Regions from separate parts of the Kineococcus terrestris genome, predicted to be linked through region 2. Evidence: riboswitches for the same ligand, from Rfam matches in the RefSeq annotation. Region 2 holds a riboswitch; each other region holds the start of a gene.
What was found. Region 2 has a riboswitch for S-adenosylmethionine ahead of AB8M62_RS09980 (ABC transporter substrate-binding protein). Riboswitches for the same ligand answer to the same signal wherever they lie in the genome.
Positions count from the first base shown of each region.

Region 1: it holds a riboswitch for S-adenosylmethionine, as region 2 does, so the genes downstream of both, AB8M62_RS15300 (acyl-CoA dehydrogenase family protein) here and AB8M62_RS09980 (ABC transporter substrate-binding protein) in region 2, are expected to answer to the same signal.
Region 3: it holds a riboswitch for S-adenosylmethionine, as region 2 does, so the genes downstream of both, AB8M62_RS02800 (sulfite exporter TauE/SafE family protein) here and AB8M62_RS09980 (ABC transporter substrate-binding protein) in region 2, are expected to answer to the same signal.

Region 1 covers NZ_JBEUEI010000027.1:29,145-35,567, reverse strand. Annotated here, with positions in the region: gene dapC (succinyldiaminopimelate transaminase) at 1-990, opposite strand, end outside; gene fdxA (ferredoxin) at 987-1,313, opposite strand; gene AB8M62_RS15310 (GNAT family N-acetyltransferase) at 1,409-2,479, shown strand; gene AB8M62_RS15305 (NADPH-dependent F420 reductase) at 2,535-3,215, shown strand; gene AB8M62_RS15300 (acyl-CoA dehydrogenase family protein) at 3,289-4,596, opposite strand; SAM riboswitch class IV at 4,657-4,767, opposite strand; gene AB8M62_RS15295 (AAA family ATPase) at 4,830-6,423, opposite strand, start outside.
Region 2 covers NZ_JBEUEI010000013.1:82,054-88,476, reverse strand. Annotated here, with positions in the region: gene AB8M62_RS09995 (nucleotidyltransferase family protein) at 1-605, opposite strand, end outside; gene AB8M62_RS09990 (DUF6584 family protein) at 719-1,243, shown strand; SAM riboswitch class IV at 1,405-1,515, shown strand; gene AB8M62_RS09985 (putative leader peptide) at 1,475-1,627, shown strand; gene AB8M62_RS09980 (ABC transporter substrate-binding protein) at 1,707-3,341, shown strand; gene AB8M62_RS09975 (ABC transporter permease) at 3,322-4,359, shown strand; gene AB8M62_RS09970 (ABC transporter permease) at 4,356-5,240, shown strand; gene AB8M62_RS09965 (dipeptide ABC transporter ATP-binding protein) at 5,237-6,423, shown strand, end outside.
Region 3 covers NZ_JBEUEI010000003.1:27,297-33,719, forward strand. Annotated here, with positions in the region: gene AB8M62_RS02790 (phosphoadenylyl-sulfate reductase) at 1-619, opposite strand, end outside; gene AB8M62_RS02795 (nitrite/sulfite reductase) at 616-2,337, opposite strand; SAM riboswitch class IV at 2,642-2,756, shown strand; gene AB8M62_RS02800 (sulfite exporter TauE/SafE family protein) at 2,789-3,694, shown strand; gene fdxA (ferredoxin) at 3,691-4,008, shown strand; gene AB8M62_RS02810 (GGDEF domain-containing protein) at 4,090-5,037, shown strand; gene AB8M62_RS02815 (Gmad2 immunoglobulin-like domain-containing protein) at 5,058-5,966, opposite strand; tRNA gene AB8M62_RS02820 (tRNA-Arg) at 6,098-6,170, opposite strand.

The DNA.
Region 1 (6,423 bases), on a different contig from region 2:
GCGGGTGCTCCACAGGTACAGCCCCGCGCCCGAGGCGTCGACGCGGAACCCGCTGCGGCGCAACGCGGGCAGCAGCACGTCGCGGCGGGCGCGGTAGCGCTCGCGCTGGGCCTCCACGTGGGCGTCGTCGGCCAGCGCGGCCGCCAGCGCCACCTGCACCGGCCAGGGGACGATCATCCCGGCGTGCTTGCGCACGGCCAGCAGGTCGCGCACCAGCGCCGGGTCCCCGGCCACGAACGCCGCCCGGTAGCCGGCGAGGTTGGACTGCTTCGAGGTCGAGTACACCGACAGCAGCCCGGTGTGATCACCGCCACAGACGCGGGGGTCGAGCACCGAGGGCACGAGCCCGCCGCGCGTCGTGTCGTGCGCGGCGTCCCACCCCAGCTCGGCGTAGCACTCGTCGCTGGCCACGACGACGCCGCGCTCGCGGGCCCAGCGCACCAGCGCGGCCAGCTCGGGCACGTCCAGCACGGCGCCGGTGGGGTTGGACGGGGAGTTCAGCCACAGCAGTCCCAGCCGCTCCCCCGAGGCCGTCAGGCCGGCGGCGAGCTCGTCGAGCTCGGCGACCGTGCCCGCCGCGGCCGGGCGGGCGCGCGCCAGCCGGGCCCCCACGTCGTAGGTGGGGTAGGCCACCGGCGGGTGCGCGACGACGTCGCCGGGCCCCAGGCCCAGCAGGGTCGGCAGCCACGCGACGAGCTCCTTGGAGCCGACCGTGGGCAGCACCCCGTCCGGGTCGACGCCCTCCACCCCGCGCCGGCGGGCGTACCAGGCGCTGACGGTCTCCCGCAGCGCCGGCGTGCCCCACGTCTGCGGGTAGCCGGGGGCGTCGGCCGCCGAGCGCAGCGCGTCGGCGACCACGGCGGGCGTGGCGTCCACCGGCGTGCCGACCGACAGGTCGACGATACCGCCCGGGTGGGCGCGGGCGCGCGCGGCGGCCCCGGCCAGCGAGTCCCAGGGGAAGTCCGGCAGCGCCGCCGCTCGCGCGCTCAGCTCTCCCCGCCCTGCGGCGGCAAGGACTTCACGAGCGAGTGGTCGGCGTCGATCTCCCCGAGCTTGGCGGCCCCGCCCGGGGAGCCGATCGCGTCGAAGAACTCGACGTTGGCGGCGGTGAACGCCGACCACTGCTCGGGCACGTCGTCCTCGTAGTAGATGGCCTCGACGGGGCACACGGGCTCGCAGGCCCCGCAGTCCACGCACTCGTCGGGGTGGATGTACAGCGACCGCTTGCCCTCGTAGATGCAGTCGACGGGGCACTCCTCGATGCACGCCTTGTCCTTGACGTCCACGCACGGCTGGGCGATGACGTAGGTCACGAGCGTCCCTCCTCCTCCGGCCCTGAAGACCGGGCACGACCGCCGCCTAGTATCCCCGACGGCCGCGCGGGCGGCAGGTGGAGGGGGTCGCACGGGTGAGCGGCGGGGTCGGCGGGGCGGGCGGCGAGCCGGGCGGCGGGCTGCGGGCGCGGCACGTCCTGCGCCCGCACGAGCTGGTGCCGGGCGCGCGGGTGGTGCTGCGCCACCGCACCGGCGACGGCTCGGCCGCCGACGCGCTGGGCGAGCTGCTGGCCGCCGACGCCGAGCGCCTGGTGGTGCGCACCCGCCGCGGCGAGGTCGTCGTCCGGCGCGCGGACCTGCTGGCCGGCAAGGCCGTGCCCCCGCCGCCGGCGCCGCGCGCCCCCCGCCGGCGCCGGCCGCCGCACGCGGCCGTCGGCGTGGAGGAGCTGGAGCTCGTGGCGGCCGCGCACTGGCGCCCGCACGAGGTCGAGCGCCTCGGCGGCTGGCGGCTGCGGGCCGCCGGCGGTTTCACCGGGCGGGCGAACTCGGCGCTGGCGCTCGGCTCGCCCGGCGTCCCGCTGCCCGCGGCGGTCGCCGCGGTGGAGGACTTCTACGCCCGGCGCGGCCTGCCGGCCCGGGTGGCCGTCCCGCACGCCGCGGGCACGGCGCCGGACGGGCCGGACGCCCCGGAGGTGGCGCGGGAGCTGGCCGCGCGCGGGTGGGCGGTGGACACCCCGACGCTGGTGCTGACCGCCGCCGTGGACGACCTGCCCGGCCCGGGCGAGGTGCCGCTGCCGGCCGGCTGCGCGGTCGTGTCCACCGGCGAGCCGGACGCGGCCTGGCTGGCCGGGTACCACTACCGCGGCGGACCGGCGGTGCCGCCGGCGGGGCTGCGGGTGCTCGTGTCCGCCGACGCGCAGGTGTTCGCGCGGGTCGTCGAGGACGGCGCCGTCGTGGCCGTGGCGCGCGGGTCCCTCGGCGCGGGCTGGCTGGGCGTGTCGGCCGTGGAGGTGGCGCCGTCCCACCGGCGGCGCGGGCTGGCCCGCCGGCTGCTGGCCGAGGTGGCCGGCGTCGGGCGCGCCCACGGCGCCGTCTCCGCGTTCCTGCAGGTGGCCGCCGCGAACGGCGGCGCCCGCGCCCTGTACGAGGGGGCCGGGTTCGGGGTGCACCACGCGTACCACTACCGGGTGCGCCCGCAGCGCTGAGACCGCGGCGGCGCGCCGCGGGAACACCGGGCCGCCGCGGCGCCTTGCACGAGCCGTGAGCGAGATCGGGATCATCGGCAGCGGCAACATCGGCAGCACCGTCGCGCGACTGGCGGTCGACGCCGGCCACGACGTCGTCGTGGCGAACTCGCGCGGCCCGGCGTCGCTGGCGGACCTCGTCGGGCGGCTGGGCCCGCGGGCGCGCGCCGGCACCGTCGAGGAGGCCGCGGCGGCGCGCGACCTGGTGGTGCTGACCATCCCCCTGGGCCGCGTGCGGGACCTGCCGCCGGACCTGCTGGCCGGCAAGGTCGTCGTCGACACCTGCAACTACTACCCGGAGCGCGACGGCGACACCGCCGAGCTGGACAGCCACGAGCTGACGACCAGCGAGCTCGTGCAGCGCCACTTCCCCGGCGCCCGCGTCGTCAAGGCCTTCAACAACATCTTCGCCGCCAACCTCGGCGTCCTGCAGCGCCCGGCGGGCTCGCCGGAGCGCACGACGCTGCTGACCGCCGGGGACGACGAGGACGCCGAGCGGGTCGTCGCCGCCTTCCTGGACTCCCTGGGCTACGACGTGCTCGACACCGGTTCCCTGGCCGACAGCTGGCGCTTCCAGCGCGACCAGCCCGCCTACGCCGGCGCGTACACGGAGGACGGCGACCCCGAGCGGCCGCGCCGCACCACCGGCGAGGACCTGCTGGCGCTGCTGGAGCGCGCCGACCGCTCGGTGCGCTGACCCCGGTCACCCGCACGACGAGCAGCGCCCCCGCCGCTCCCGCGGTGGGGGCGCCGCTCGTCGCGGCCCGGCCTCAGCCGCGGGAGGCGCCCCCGGCGGCCCGCACGGCCGCCGCGTCCACGGAGGCGTGCGTGCCGACGTCCCAGACGAACGGCGGCTCGGTGCCGTTGACCGACCAGTCGCCCACGATGCGCTGCTTGTAGATGACCGGGTTGTGCGAGGCGACGGTGCGGGCGTTGCGCCAGTGCCGGTCCAGGGCCCGCGCCCGGCTGGTCGCGGAGGCGCCCAGCGTGTTGAACAGCAGGGTCGCGGCGCGCGGCACGCTCTCGGACAGGACGACCTGCGCCTGCGCCGTGCGCACCTCGGCCTCCACGTTGGCGGCGCGGTCGGCGGCCGAGCCGCGCTCGTGGGCGGTGTCGGCGGCCGCCTGCACGGCCTCGGCGGCCGAGCGCACGAGGGCGCGCGCGGTGAAGGCCGTGGCCGAGACCTCCCCGGCGACGGCGAGGACCTGCGCGTCGTGGCGCACCAGCGGCGCCAGGCCGTGCGTGTAGCTGCGGGTGCGCGAGCGCACCTGCGCGCCGGTGTCGCGCTCGACGGCCTCGGCGACGCCGGCCAGGACGGCGAGCAGCACCAGCTGGTACAGCGCCGTCTGGTAGCGGAAGCGGTCGGTGAAGGGGGCGACGTCCTCGTCCTCGACGACCGCGCCGGTCAGCACGAGGGTGCCGGTGCCGGTCAGCTGCTGGCCGAAGCCGTCCCAGTCGTCGCTGACCCGCACGCCCGGCTGGTCGGTGCGCACGAGGACGGTGACGACCTCCTCGCTCCCGTCCGCGTCGACGCGTCGCGCGGTCGCGTCCGTCCAGTCGGCGAAGATCGTGCCGGTCGTGTAGTACTTGCGGCCGTCGACGACCCAGCGCCCCTCGCGCCGGGTCACCACCGTCTGCTGCTTCCCGGTCGTGGCGTCGCCCGTCTCGCTCCAGGCGTTGCCGACCAGCTCGCCGGCCACGACGCGCCCGATCCAGCGGGTGCGGTACTCCCCCGCCGGCAGGGACAGCAGGTGCTCGACCCAAGCCAGGTGCCCGCGGAAGACCTGCGGCAGGTTCGGGTCGGCGGCGGCCACGTCGACCAGCACCTCGGCCAGCCCGCGCACGTCCAGGCCCTCCCCGCCCTCCTCGACGGGCACCCGCAGGCGGCCGAAGCCGGCCGCCAGCAGCTCGCGCACCTGCTCGCGCGGCAGGACGTGCCCCCGCTCGCGCTGCACGGTGCCCTCGGCGATCCGCTCCAGCAGGGGCCGCAGCCGCTCCCGCACGGCGGTGAGCCGCTGCGCGGGGCTCGTCCCGGCGCTCGCGCGCTCAACGGTCTGGTCGTCGGTGGCGGTGCTCACCCGTCGCTCCTCACGGTCGTGGACGCTGAGGTGCGTCGGCCCGGGAGGCGCACGTGCGAACGCTCGTCCTTACCCGTGCGTCAGCACCAGGTCAGGTCATCACCCGGGGCACCCCACGACGTGGAGGGTTGCCGGCCAGCGAGCCGGGGCTTGACGCTGGCGCTCATGACCTGCGCGGAGCGTGCCACGAGCGCACCGGCGCTGTCGAGCGCCGGTGCGCCTGCGGCGGCGGGTCAGGCCGGCGGGCGCGGGCCGCTGGGCAGGACCGCCCCGTCACGCAGGTCCAGGACCCGGTCGGGCTCACCCGGCCCGCCGGCCCCGTGCTCGCGCGCGGCGGCCGCCAGCACGTCGGTGATCTCGTGGCCGATGAGCTCGTGGCGCTCCAGCAGCGCGTCGCGCAGGGCGGCCACCAGGTGGCGGTGGCGGCCCAGCAGCTCGCGCACGGCCTCCTTCTGCTCGGCCAGCAGGCCCTCGACCAGGCGCCGGCCCTCGGCGTCGCCCAGGACCCGGGAGACGAGGTTGCCGTCGGCGAAGGCGCCGTTCTGCACCGCGGCGAAGGAGACCAGCGTGCCGGCCATCCCGGCGGCGCCGACCATCTGCGCGGCCGTCGTCGTGGCGGCCTGCAGGTCGCCGGAGGGGCCGGTGGACACGTCGCCGAAGAACAGCTCCTCGGCCACCTGCCCGCCGAAGGCGATGCGGATCAGCCCGGCCAGCTCCGAGCGCGAGCGGGTGTAGACGTCCTCGACGTCGCCGTGGGCGAGCAGGCCGAGGGCGCTGGCGCGCTTGACGATCGTCAGCACGTCCAGGCGCCGGTGCGGGGCCACGAGGTGCGCGACGACGGCGTGCCCGGCCTCGTGGGTGGCGATGAGCCGCGCCTCGTGCGCGGTGTACCCGACGGGCTGGCCCAGGCCCACCTCGGTGACCAGGCGCGCGTGCTCCAGGTCCGCCCAGGACATGCCGTCGCCGCCGCGGCGCACGGCGTTGACGAGGGCCTCGTCGAGCAGGTTCTCGATCATCACGGGGCTGTAGCCGGAGGTGACACCGGCCAGCGCGTCGCGGCGCTCGGACTCGTCCAGGGCCGGCTCGTGGGCCTTGCGGGCCAGGAAGTGGTCCACCAGCTCGCGCCGGGCCGCCTTGTCGGGCAGGCCGAACACCAGGCGGCGGTCGAAGCGGCCGGGACGCAGCAGCGCGGGGTCGAGGGCGTCGGCGCGGTTGGTCGCGGCCACGACGAGGACCTCGGCGGGCTCGGTGCGCGGGCGGCGCAGCCGGCGCCCCTCGGGCAGGAAGCGGTTGGCCAGGTCGACCAGCGCGCCGCGCACCCGCTCCCCGGCCGTCGGCTCGTCGAAGGACTGCATCTGCACGAGCAGCTCGTTGACGACGCCGCTGGCGCCCTCGCTGCTGGCCAGGCGCTCCACGCGCACCGGCGCGGGCGCGCCCCCCGCGCCGGCCACCAGGCGCTCCAGCCCGCTCAGGCCGCCGCAGGAGAGCACCCCGGCGCTCGCGGGAGCGGTCTGGAGGGGGGTCGCGGACGACATGCCGCCGCGCGCGCCGGCGATGGCGTCGATCTCCTCGATGAAGGCGACGGCGGCGCCCTCGGCGCGGGCCGCGCGGCGCACGGCCTTGAAGTAGGAGCGGACCTTGCGGGCCGTCGCGCCGTACCACATGGACTGGAAGCTGGTCGCGGAGACGAAGAGGAACGGCACGCCCGCCTCGCGGGCCATCGCCTTGGCCATGTGCGTCTTGCCGGTGCCGGGCGGGCCCTCGAACAGCAGGCCGCGGCGGGGGCGGCCGCCCATGTCGCGGCGGAAGCTGCGCGCGCCGAGGAAC
Region 2 (6,423 bases):
AGCAGCACCGCGCGGAACAGGCAGCCGGCCACGTACGCGCTGTCGCCGCGGGGCGCGGCCTTGCGCGCCCCGGCGAGCAGGAACTCCGCCTCCCACAGACCGTCCACCACCGCGTCCCGCAGGAGCGGCGGACAGGTGCGGGCGGCCCGCTGCAGCGCCGTCAGCTCACCGCCCGGGTCGGCCAGGACGACGGCGAGCGCCGCCTCCCCGGCGTAGGCGTGACCGGGCACGCCGAGCGGGTGCCCGGCCTGCACGTGCCAGGAGAGCTCGCCCCGCTGCGCCTGCTCCCAGCTGCGCCGCACCCGGTCGAGGTCGCGGTACAGCCAGTCGACGGCGGTGCCGTCGACCCTCAGCCACCCCCCGCCGTCCACCCACGGCCCCCACGCACCGGGGACGGTGACGTCGGCGCCGGGACCGGCGACCTCGCGGGCCAGGCGCCGCAGCGCGTCGACGTCCAGGGGCGGGCGGTAGTAGAGCCCCAGGTCGACGTCGGAGTCCGGGAAGTGCTCGCCGCGGGCGCGGCTGCCGCCGAGGGCGACCGCCTCCACGCCCGGCACCCGGACGAGGCGTCCGGCCAGGTCCCGCAGGTCCGCGTCGCTGAGCACCCGGACAGCGTGGCGGACCCCGCCCCGCCTGCCCAGGCGGTTTTCCGTCCGCGCGGTCGCCCCCTGCGGAAACCCGGCGGCGCGCGCGGCCCCGCGTGGGCGACCATCACCGGGTGCCGGTCGAGGAGACGCTGACGAGGGCCGCCGCCGACCTGGCCGCGGGGCGCACCGGGCTGGCCCGGCAGCGCCTGCGCGGCCTCGTCGGCTCGTTCCCCGACCGCCTCGACGTGCGCGAGCAGCTGGCCGGCGCCTACCGCCGCGAGGGCGACCTCGCCCAGGCCGGGCGCTGGTCCTACCTGGGCGAGCACCGCGACGAGCGCGAGGTGGCCGCGTTCGAGCGCACCTGCGGCGACCCCTTCGCGCGGATGCGGGCCCTGTGCTGGCGCACCGACGAGGACAGCGCGGGGCCGGGCGCGGCCGCGCGCCTGCGGGCGCTGCGCGAGGAGGCCGAGCGGATCGCCGGTGCGCCGGTGTCCTGGCGGGACCCGCGCGCGCCGGAACCGGTGCTCACGCCGGGTCAGCGGGCCGGCGAACTGCTCGCCGTGGCGCTCGTGCTGGCGGTGCTCGGACTGGCGGTCGTGGGCCTGGGCTGGCTGGTCGTCACCGGCGCCCGGACGGTGTGGGACTGGCTGACGTGACGGGAAGCCCGCCGCCGGCCCGGAGTTCCACCGGTGCGGAGTTCCGGGGTCCGCGACGGGCACCGGCGGCCGGCGACGGCGCCCGCACCACCCGGGCGGTTCCGGGGACCGCCGGTGGCGGAGGTTGACAGCACGTCGCGGGGGCTCGTAGTTTCGGACCAGGTCAAGAGTGGCAGCTGTGAGCCCTGGCTAGCTGTCCGGCAACCCTCCTCCCGTGGCGGGGTGCCCCAGGTGACGACCCGGTCGGGCGAGGTGCTCGGCAAGCGCGGAACCGAGGAGAACCAGGTGATCGACGAGCGCGGGCGGGGTTCTCGCACGGTGCTGCTCGTCGCGCGCCGGCACGTGGACCTCGTGCGCACCAGCAGCGCCACCTGTCGGGCCTGACGACTCCACTCCGCACCTCCCCCTCTCCCTCCCCCTCTCCCTCCCCCTCGGCACCCGCACCGACAGGAGTTCCGTCCGCATGCCCGCACGCCCCCGGAGAACCCTCACAGCCGGTCTCGCGGCCCTGCTGCTCACCGGCTGCGCCGGCTCGGCCGCCGCGCCGCGCCCCGCGCCCGACGCCCGACCCGTCCCCGGCGGGACGATCGTCTACGGCCACCAGCAGGAACCCGCGTGCGTCTTCGGCGGGTGGATCGAGCAGGCCTACCTGTCCACCCAGGTCCTGGACGCGCTGACCTCGCTCGACACCGACCGGCAGGTCGTGCCCTGGCTGGCCACGTCGTGGGAGACCTCCGCCGACGGCCTCACGTGGACGTTCCACCTGAAGGACGGGGTGCGGTTCACCGACGGCAGCGAGCTGACCGCCGCCGTCGTCGCCCACAACTTCGACCACTGGATGGACGGGGGCAACTCCACCGCCAAGGTGTGGCTCGACGGGTACTACGACCGCGCCACGGCCGTCGACGACCTCACCCTGCAGGTCCACCTGAGCAAGCCCTACCCGCGGCTGGCCGAGAACCTCGCCCAGGGGTACACCGGCATCCAGTCCCAGGAGGCCCTGGAGACCCGCACCGCGGAGCAGAACTGCGAGCAGCCCGTCGGCTCGGGAGCCTTCGTCGTCGACCACTGGGACCGCGGCGAGCAGATCGTGCTGCGGCGCAACGAGGACTACACCTCACCGCCGGCCAACGCGAGGCACACCGGCCCCGCGTACGTGGAGCGGGTCGTCTGGCGGTTCGTCGCCGACGCCACCACCCGGGTCGCGTCGCTGCGGGCGGGCGAGACCGACGCCGTCTACGACGTGCCGGCCATCGACTACGGCGGGCTCGAGGACGACGGCTACGAGATGTTCAGGTACATCACCGGCGGTCGCCCGCAGCAACTGGCGTTCAACACCCAGCAGGGCCCCTTCACCGACGAGCGCGTCCGCAAGGCGTTCGCCCACAGCCTCGACCGGCGGTCCCTGGTGGAGACCATCGGTCAGGGCGTCATCCCCTACGAGGGCAACGGAGCGGTCTCCCAGTCCACCCCCGGGTACAGCGAGGAGGCCGCCGAGGCGTACGACCTGGACCTCGAGCGGGCGGACCGCCTGCTCGACGAGGCCGGCTGGACCGGCCGCGACGTCGACGGCGTCCGCACGAAGGACGGGGAGCGCCTGGAGGTCGTGCTGCCCTACAACTCCGGCACCATCGTCAACGCCGACGGCGCCTCGATCCTCCAGGGCGTCCAGGAGCAGGCCAAGGCCACCGGGTTCGCCGTCGACCTGGTCACCGTCCCGCCCAGCGGGTTCTTCTCCGGCCTGTACACGCAGCCGGAGGAGCGCGACATCGCCGCCGGGTACTGGACCTCGGTGACCGCGGGGATCCTCTGGATCAACTGGCGGCCGATCAGCGAGGAGTGGCCGAACGGCAACAACGCCGCCTTCACCACCGACGAGTTCCTCGGCGACCTGATCGACCGGGCGAACCAGACCGCCGACGTGGAGGAGCAGAACGCCCTGTACCGCCAGGCGCAGGAGCACATCGCCGACCACGCCCTGTCCATCGGCCTCTACGACCGGCTCAGCACCCTCGCGGTGACACCGGCGCTGAAGGACGTGTGGCAGGAGAACGCCCAGGGAGGACCGGTGTTCTACGATGCCCACTTCGTCCGCTGACACCCGCCGCGACGCGGTGGACGTGAGGTTCTCGGCAGGACCCGCCGAGAACACCGCGCACCGGGCCGGCCGCTGGGGCGCAGCCGTGCTGCGGCGCCTCCTCGGCGCGGCGCTGGTGCTGTGGGGGGCCGCGACCGTGGCCTTCGCCGCCCAGGTAGCCCTCCCCGGCGACCGCGCCACGATCATCTTCAACATCCGCGCCGGGCAGCCGATCGAGCGGACGCCCGAGGAGCTGGCCGCCATCAACGCCCAGTACGGGTTCCAGCTGCCCGTCCTGCAGCAGTACCTGGACTACCTGTCCGGCCTGGTGCGCGGGGACCTGGGCAACTCGTACCAGCAGTTCCGCCCGGTCACCGCGATCATCGGCGAGCAGCTGGGCGCCACGCTGGTGCTGACGGCCTCGGCGATCGCGCTGGCCTGGCTGCTGACGGTGCTCTGGGTGACGGCGACCGCCGGCCGCGGCCGGCGCACCTCCGGGTTCGGCGCGGCGGTGGACACCGTCAGCGCCGGGTTGCCGCACTACTGGCTGGGTGTCGTCCTGCTGCTGGTGTTCGCCCTCGAGCTGCGCTGGGTCCCCGTCATCAGCGACGGCTCCGCGACGGGGCTGCTGCTGCCGGCGCTGACCCTGGCCGTCCCGCTGGCGGGTTTCATGGGCCAGGCCACCCGCACCGAGTTCGAGCGCTCCCTGGCCCAGCCGTTCGTCCTGACCGCACGGATGCGCGGCATGAGCGACCTGGGGGTCAGGGTGCGGCACGTGCTGCGCCACTCCGCGCTGCCGGCGGTGACCCTGTCGGGCTGGGCGCTGGGCGCCACCATCTCCGGGGCGGTCGTGGTGGAGACCGTGTTCACCCGCGCCGGCATCGGGCGGGTGCTGGTGACGGCCGTCAACAACCAGGACCTGCCCATCGTCACCGGTGTCGTCGTCCTGGTGGCCGCCCTGTACGTGGTGGCCAACCTGCTGGTCGACGCCGCGCACGTCCTCATCGACCCTCGGCTGGCGAAGGGAACCACCTCGTGAGCACCGTCCTGACGGACGCCGCACCCGGCGCCCCCCGTCCCGCGCGCACCGGCCGCCCGGGCGGCCGGACCCGGCGGCCGCGGCCCTGGAGCGTGTACCTGGCCACCGGCACGGCCCTGTTCTTCCTGGTGGCCGTCGCCGCCCCCGGTGTCCTGGACACCACCGACCCGCTGGCCCTGAACCTGTCCCAGGCGCTGCAGGCGCCCGGGCCGGGCCACTGGTTCGGCACCGACGAGGCCGGGCGGGACCTGTGGAGCCGCGTCGTGCACGGCGCCCGCCCCTCGCTGGCCATCGGCGCCGGCGCCAGCGCGGTGAGCCTGAGCCTGGCCGTCGTCCTGGGTTCCCTCGCGGCGCTGGGCGGCCGGGTCGTGGGCCCGGCCGTCGACCGCCTCGTGGAGGTGCTGTTCAGCTTCCCGAGCCTGCTGCTGGCGCTGCTGCTGGTGGCGCTGCTGGGCCCCTCGGCGCTGACGCAGGCCGTGGCCGTCGGGGTCGGCACCGCACCGGGGTACGCGCGGATGGTCCGCGGGCAGGTCCTGTCGGCCAGGGGCTCGGCCTACGTCGAGGCCGCCGTGGCCCTGGGGCACTCCCCGGCGCGAATCCTGCGCCGGCACGTCCTGCCGAACGCCCTGCGCCCCCTGGTCGCGATCATGGCGCTGTCGATCGGTCAGTCCATCGTGTGGGCCTCGAGCCTGTCGTTCCTGGGTCTGGGCGTGGCTCCGCCCAGCTCGGAGTGGGGGGCGCTGCTGGAGGCCGGGCGCCCCTACGTCGCCCACGCCTGGTGGCTGACCGTCGTCCCCGGTCTGGTCATCGTCGCCCTGGCCCTGGCGGCCACCACCCTGGGAAACCACCTGCAGTCCCTGCTGGAGAGGCGGGAGTCGTGAGCGTGCTGAGCGTCCGGGACCTGAACGTCGGGTTCGCCCCGCGGGGCGGCGCCACCCGGGACGTGGTCCACGACGTGTCCTTCGACCTGGAGGCCGGGCAGTGCCTGGCCGTCGTGGGCGAGTCCGGGTCCGGCAAGAGCGTCACCGCCCGCGCGCTGGTCGGCCTGAGCGGCCCCGGGGCTCGCGTGCGGGCCGGTCGGCTGGACTTCGACGGCGCGGACGTGCGCACCTTCACCGGCCGCGACTGGCGCCGCACCCGCGGCGCCCGCATCGGGTTCGTCGCCCAGGACGCCCTGGTCTCCCTGGACCCGTTGCGCCCGGTCGGCGCCGAGGTCGAGGAGGCCCTGCGGCTGCACGGCTGGACCTCCCGGCGCCGGCGCCGCGCCCGGGCGGTGGAACTGCTGACGGCGGTCGGGATCCCCTCGGCCGGCACCCGCGCCGGGCAGCGCCCCGGTGAGCTGTCCGGCGGTCTGCGCCAGCGCGCGCTCATCGCCTCGGCCATCGCGCTGCAGCCCGAGCTGCTCATCGCCGACGAGCCCACCACCGCCCTCGACGTGACGGTCCAGGCGCAGGTGCTGGACCTGCTGGAGGAGCAGAAGCGGCAGGGGGTGGCGATCGTGCTGATCAGCCACGACCTGTCCGTCGTGGCCCGCCTGGCCGACCGGGTGCTCGTCGTGTCCGGGGGCCGGATCGTCGAGGCCGGCCGGACCGCCGACGTCCTGGACGCACCGCAGCACGAGTACACCCGCGCCCTCATCGCCGCCGTGCCCGGCGAGCACACCCGCGGCGAGCGCCTGAGCCCCGCCCCCCGCGCCGCGCTGCCGGCCCCCCGGCGCGAGCAGCGCACGGGGGTGGTGCTCCGCGCCGAGGGGTTGGTGAAGCGGTACGCCACCGGCCGCGGCACGCACACCGCCGTCGACGGGGTCTCCTTCGCCCTGCGGGCCGGCCGCACCCTGGGCGTCGTCGGGGAGTCGGGGTCGGGCAAGTCGACCACCGCCCGCCTCGCGCTCGCCCTGACCACGCCCGACGAGGGCACCGTCGAGCTCCTGGGCCGGCCGTGGTCGGCGGCACCGGAGAGGGAGCGCCGGGCCCGGCGCCGGGAGGTCTCCGTCGTCCAGCAGGACCCCCTGAGCTCCTTCGACCCGCGCTGGACCGTCGAGCGGATCCTGCTCGACGCCCTCCC
Region 3 (6,423 bases), on a different contig from region 2:
GCGACAGCAGCGGGTTGACGAGCACGCCGTGCTCGTCGGCGTAGCGCTGCACGTCGTCGGCGCTCCAGGCGGCCAGCGGGTTCAGCTTCACCAGCCCGTGCCGCTCGTCGAACTGCACCAGCGGTGTCCCGGCGCGGGTGGGCGCCTCGTCCCGGCGCACCCCGGTGACCCAGGCCTCGTACCCGGCCAGCGCCGCCGCCAGGGGTTCGACCTTGCGCATCCGGCAGCAGGCCGAGGGGTCGCGCTCGTGCAGGCGGGCGCCGAACTCCTCGTCCTGGGCGGCGACGCTCAGCCGCGGCAGGACGTCCACCACCCGCACGTCCATCGTCGCCGCGACCGCGTCGCGGGTGCCGCGGGTCTCGGCGAAGTGGTACCCGGTGTCCAGGAACAGCACGTCCACCCCGGGGGCGTGCCCGGCCACCAGGTGCGGCAGGACCGCGTCGGCCATGCTGCACGCGACGGCCAGCCGGCCGCGGAACTCCGCCGCCGCCCAGGCCGCGACCTCGTCCGCGCCCGCCCCGGCGAGCCGGTCGGCGGCCGCGGCCGCGACGGCCCGCAGCTCCTCGGCGGAGCGGGTGGCGGGGGTCGTCCCCGGGGGGGTGCTCGTGGGGGTGCTCATCGCAGGGCCTCCTCGTCGCTGCGGTGCGCCCAGGCCGCGAACGTCTCGCGGTCGGCGCGGGTGTCCAGGTAGCGGCGCACGACGCGCTCGACGTAGTCGGCCAGACCGGTGGCGCTCACCTTCAGCCCCCGCACGGTGCGGCCCAGCCCGGGTTCGGTGCGGTCGGCGGAGGCCAGCCCGCCGCCCAGGTGGACCTGGAACCCGGGCACCTGCACGCCGTCGTCCCCGGTGACCAGCTGCCCCTTCAGGCCGATGTCGGCGGTCTGGATCCGGGCGCAGGAGTTCGGGCACCCGTTGACGTGCAGCGTGATCGGCGTGTCGAGCTCGATGCCCGCGAGCCGCCGCTCCAGCTCGGCGACCGCCTGCGCCGCCGTGGCCTTCGTCTCGACGATCGCCAGCTTGCAGAACTCGATGCCCGTGCAGGCGATGGTGCTGCGCCGGAACGGCGACGGGGCGGCGGTCAGCCCCAGCTCCCGCGCCGCGGCCAGCAGCGCGTCGACGCGGTCCGGCTCGACGTCCAGGACGACGACCTTCTGGTGGGGGGTCAGGCGGACGCGCCCCGACCCGGCGGCCTCGGCCGCGTCCGCGATGGCCCTCAGCACCGTCCCGCTGACCCGCCCGACGGTGGGGGCCAGGCCCACGTAGCGGCGGCCGTCCTTCTGCTCGTGCACGCCGACGTGGTCGCCCGGCCCGCGCGGCGGCGGCGGTGCCGGACCGTCGGTCAGGCGCCGGCCCAGGTACTCCGTCTCCAGCACCTCGCGGAACCGCGCGGCGCCCCAGTCGGCCACCAGGTACTTCAGGCGGGCCTTGTTCCGCAGGCGGCGGTAGCCGTAGTCGCGGAACACCCGCACGACCCCGTGCCACACCTCGGGCGCCTCGTCCGCGGTGACGAACGCGCCCAGGCGCTGGGCGAGGTGGGCGCTGGTCGAGAGCCCGCCGCCGACCCACACGTCGAAACCCGGCCCGAGCTCGGGGTGGACGACGCCGACGAACGACACGTCGTTGATCTCGTGGACGACGTCCTGGCTGGGGTGGCCGGTGACGGCGGTCTTGAACTTGCGCGGCAGGTTCGCCAGCTCCGGGTCGCCGACGAACCGGCCCACGATCTCCTCGACGACCGGCGTCGGGTCCAGGACCTCGTCGCGGGCGATCCCCGCGACCGGGCTGCCGAGCACGACGCGCGGGGTGTCCCCGCACGCCTCGGTGGTGCGCAGCCCCACGGCCTCCAGCTCGCGCCACACCTGCGGCACGTCCTCGACGCGCACCCAGTGCAGCTGCACGTTCTGCCGGTCGGTGATGTCGGCGGAGTCGCGGCCGAACCGGGTGGACAGGTCCCCGACGACCCGCAGCTGCTCCGTCGTCAGCGCCCCGCCGTCGACGCGGACGCGCAGCATGAAGAACTCGTCGGACAGCTCCTCGTTCGACAGCTGCGCGGTGCGCCCGCCGTCGATCCCGGGCCGGCGCTGGGTGTACAGGCCCCACCAGCGGAACCGGCCGTTGAGGTCGTCGGGGTCGATGGAGGAGAAACCCTCCCGGGCGTACACGCGCTCGATCCGCTCGCGGACGTCGAGGCCCGGGCCGGCGGCCTTGACCTCCTCGTTGTGGTTGAGCGGTGCACGACCGTCCACGGCCCACTGGCCGTTGCTGCGGGTGCGCGCGGGACGGGCCGGCGCCGCGGCGGGTGCGCCGGGCGTCGCGAGCGAGGGGTCGGGTGTCATCGGTCCTCACGGGGGTGCGGGCCCTCCGTGAGGAGCGCCCCTAGCGGTGACGGGGAGGGGTGGGGGAGGTGGTGCGGCGGCAGGCGTAGTTGCTGTGCACGCGCATGAGGTCGACGTACCGGCGCGAGACGAGGCGCACGGTCAGCGGCTGGACCACGTCCCCACCGTAGGGCACGCGGAACCCCCGTCAAGCCCGTCGGGGAGTTCCGCGGGTCCTCCGGCGGGTTCCCGGCGCGGTCCGCGGGGAGTTCCGGCCGGCGCCGGGTGTTGACGGTCCGCGTCCGGCGCCCTAGCGTGGTCGGCAGGTCACGAGTGCCAGCGTCAAGCCCCGGCTCGCTGGTCGGCAACCCTCCTCCGCGGCGGGGTGCTCCGGGTGAGGACCTGGCCGGTCGCCGCACGGTGCCCGGCAAGCGCGGACCTGCGGGTCCACCGGGACGAACGGGAAACCCTCGTGCGCAGACTCGTGCTCCTCGCTGTCGTCGGCCTGCTGGCCCAGCTGGTCGACGGCTCGCTCGGCATGGCCTACGGCGTCACCTCGACGACTCTCCTGCTCCTCGTCGGCACCAGCCCGGCGCTGGCGTCGGCCACCGTGCACCTGGCCGAGATCGGCACCACGCTGGCCTCCGGCGCCGCGCACCACCGGTTCGGGAACGTGGACTGGCGCGTGGTCCGGCGGGTCGGGATCCCCGGCGCCGCAGGCGCTTTCGTCGGCGCCACGCTGCTGTCGTCGCTGCCCGGGGACGTCGCCGCCCCCTTCGTCAGCGTGCTGCTGCTGGGGTTGGGCGTCTACATCCTCGTGCGGTTCTCGGTCACCACCCTGGACGCGCGGTCCCTGCACCGCCCGCTGCGGCGCAGGTTCCTCGCCCCGCTCGGGCTGTTCGCGGGTTTCGTCGACGCGACCGGCGGCGGGGGCTGGGGCCCCGTCGGGACCCCCGCCCTGCTCGCCTCGGGCCGGCTGGAACCGCGCAAGGTGATCGGGTCCGTCGACGCCAGCGAGTTCCTCGTGGCCGTCGCGGCCAGCGCGGGTTTCCTCCTCGGCCTGGGCTCGCAGGGGATCGCCTGGTCGTGGGTCCTCGCGCTGCTGGCCGGCGGGCTGGTCGCCGCGCCGATCGCCGCCTGGCTGGTGCGGTTCGCGCCCCCGCAGGTGCTGGGTGCCGCCGTCGGCACCGTCATCGTCCTCACGAACTCCCGCACCCTGCTGCGCGCCGACGCCGTCGCCGCGCCGGACGGCGTGCGGTTCGCCGTGTACGCCCTGGTGCTGGTCCTCGGCGGCCTGGCCGTGACCAGCGCGGTGCGCCGCCACCGGCGTTCCCGCACCACCCCCGCCCGCCAGCTGCAGAGGAGCACCACCGCGTGACCTACGTCATCGCCCAGCCGTGCGTGGACGTCAAGGACAAGGCGTGCATCGAGGAGTGCCCCGTCGACTGCATCTACGAGGGCGAGCGGTCGCTGTACATCCACCCCGACGAGTGCGTGGACTGCGGGGCCTGCGAGCCCGTGTGCCCCGTCGAGGCCATCTACTACGAGGACGACGTGCCCGAGCAGTGGTCGGCGTTCACCGCCGCCAACGCCGAGTTCTTCGACGCGGTGGGTTCCCCCGGCGGGGCGGGGGCGCACGGCCCGGTGGCCGGCGACCACCCGCTCGTCGCGGCCCTGCCCGCCCCCTCCTGAGGGTCCCGTCCGCGCTGCGCCGTCCGGGTCGCCGTGACCGCCCGGGCTCAAGGCGCGTGCCGGGCGCACCGATCGGGGGACGTGGACACCTCCAGCGTGCCGGAGCGCGGTGAGCGGGCGCCGCTGGTGAGCCTGACACCGCGGCGGCCGGCCGCCGGCCCGACCCGCCGCGCCCGCGCGTCGGCGCCGAGCGCCCTGGACCGCGAGACGTCCCGCGCGGTCCTCGACAGCACCGCGGCCCTCGTCTGCGTCCTCGACGTCCACGGCCGCTTCACCCTGTTCAACCGTGCCTGCGAGGAGCTGACCGGCTACGCGGCCGAGGACGTCCTGGGCGAGGAGATGTTCGACCTCGTCATCGCGCCCGGGGACCGTGAGCTGGCCCGGCAGGGCGTCGCCCTCGGTGTGGCGCACGGGTCCTCCAGCGTCGCGGAGGGGGAGTGGCTGGACCGCGACGGCGGCCACCACCGCATCCGCTGGCACAACACGATCCTGCTCGACGAGGACGGCGTGCCCGACCGCCTCGCGTGCGTCGGTGTCGACGTCACCGAGCAGCGCCGCGCCGAGGAGATGCTGCGCGAGCTGGCGAGCACCGACCCCCTGACCGGGCTGCTGAACCGGCGGGCCCTGTTCCAGGAGGCCGCCGCGGCGCTCGACCCCGCCGGGGAGGGCTGCGGTGTCGTGTGCGCCGACCTCGACGGGTTCAAGCGGGTCAACGACGAGCACGGGCACGCCGTCGGCGACGCCGTCCTCGTCGAGGTCGCCGCCCGGCTGCGCTCCGCCGTCCGCGACGGCGACGTCGTCGCCCGCACCGGAGGCGATGAGTTCGTCCTCCTCCTGCGCGGCGCCGGGTGCGACCCCGCCGACGCCGCCGCGCGCGCCGCGCGGGCCGCCGCGGCCGGCCCGCTGGCCCGCGCCCACGGCGTCGGGGTGAGCGCGGGGTGGGTGCGCGCCGCGGCCGGCGACGACGTCGACGAGGTGCTCTCGCGCGCCGACGAGCGCATGTACGAGGTGAAGCGCGCGCGCCGCTGACCGGCGGCGTGCGCCGGCCCTCACCCGGTGACGGTCACCGTCTTGGAGTCCTCCGCGACGCGCGAGCCGTCGCGGGCGGACTCGCTGAACGCGCGCACGGTGTGCTCGCCCGGCGGCAGGTCGACCGCGACGGAGAAGTCGCCCCGCCCCGGGCCGGCCTCCGACGCCGTCGTCCACCCCTGCGCCACGACCCGCCCGCCGGCGTCCACGACGTCCCAGCCGACGGTGCCCTCGAACACCGTCGCCCGACCGGACACCGTCACCGGCGAGGTCACCCGCGCGCCCTCCTCGGGCTGCAGCACCCACACCGGTCCCAGCACCTCCGCGGCGCTCGCGCGCGCCAGCGCCTCCCCGGCGTGGGCGCCGAGGTCCCACAGGTCGGGCACGCGCGAACCGTCGACGAGCAGCTGCACCCCCGCCACCGACGGGTCCGCGGCCGTCACCGTGTGCACGACCTGCTGGAGCGCGGCCCGCGCGAGAGGCGCGTCCGCGCCCGGCGGTGGCGCGGCCGCCTCCGCGGACAGGTCGACGGTGACGAGGTCCTCCAGCCGCTCCACGCCGAGCAGCCGCGTGCCCTCCGGCCACGGGACCGAGTAGTCGGGGTCGCGCGGCGGCGACAGCGCCACGCCCAGGGCGGTCCTGACCCGGTCACCGTCCAGGGGCACCCGCGCGAACTCCCGGTACAGCGCCACCTCCAGGCCGCCCACCAGGCCGGTGCGGCCGGCGTAGTAGGCGGGGACCGTCACCAGCTCCGGCGGGGCGGACGGGTCCGCCGTCGCCGTCGGGGACGACGGCGAGGACGACGGCGCGGGGGTGCCCGGGGCGGGACCCCCGGCGGGAGCGGGGCCGCACGCGGTCACCAGGGCGGTGACCAGCGCGAGCGCCGCGCCGGCGCGCGGGGGACGGGGAGTGGACTCCTGCTCGGTCACGGCGCTGCTCCTCCCGGACGCCGCAGCGCCGCGACGCCGCAGCGCTGCGAGGCCCATCGTCCTCGCCCGCGACGGCCTGCGCGCGGTGAGCGGCGGACGGGCGCGGGGACGGGAGGGTCGGTGCGGGAGGGTGCCCCCGGCAGGATTCGAACCTGCGACACACGGTTTAGGAAACCGATGCTCTATCCCCTGAGCTACGGAGGCGCGGCCCGCGCGGGCGGGCCGGGGCGAGTCTAGCGGGGCGGCTGCCGGGGCCCGCGGGCGCGGCGTCGCCGCCCGCCGGGAGCGTTCGTCATCGTCGAACGCCGCTGGCGTACGACGTCATGTCGTTCTCCCACAACGAACATCGCGGCCCGCCGGTCCGGACCACGACCGCGCAGCGCCTATGCTCAAGCCGCAGCGAACGCCGACCGATGCCGTCTGCTGGGTGTCGGAGGCCGAGTCGACGGCGACTCCG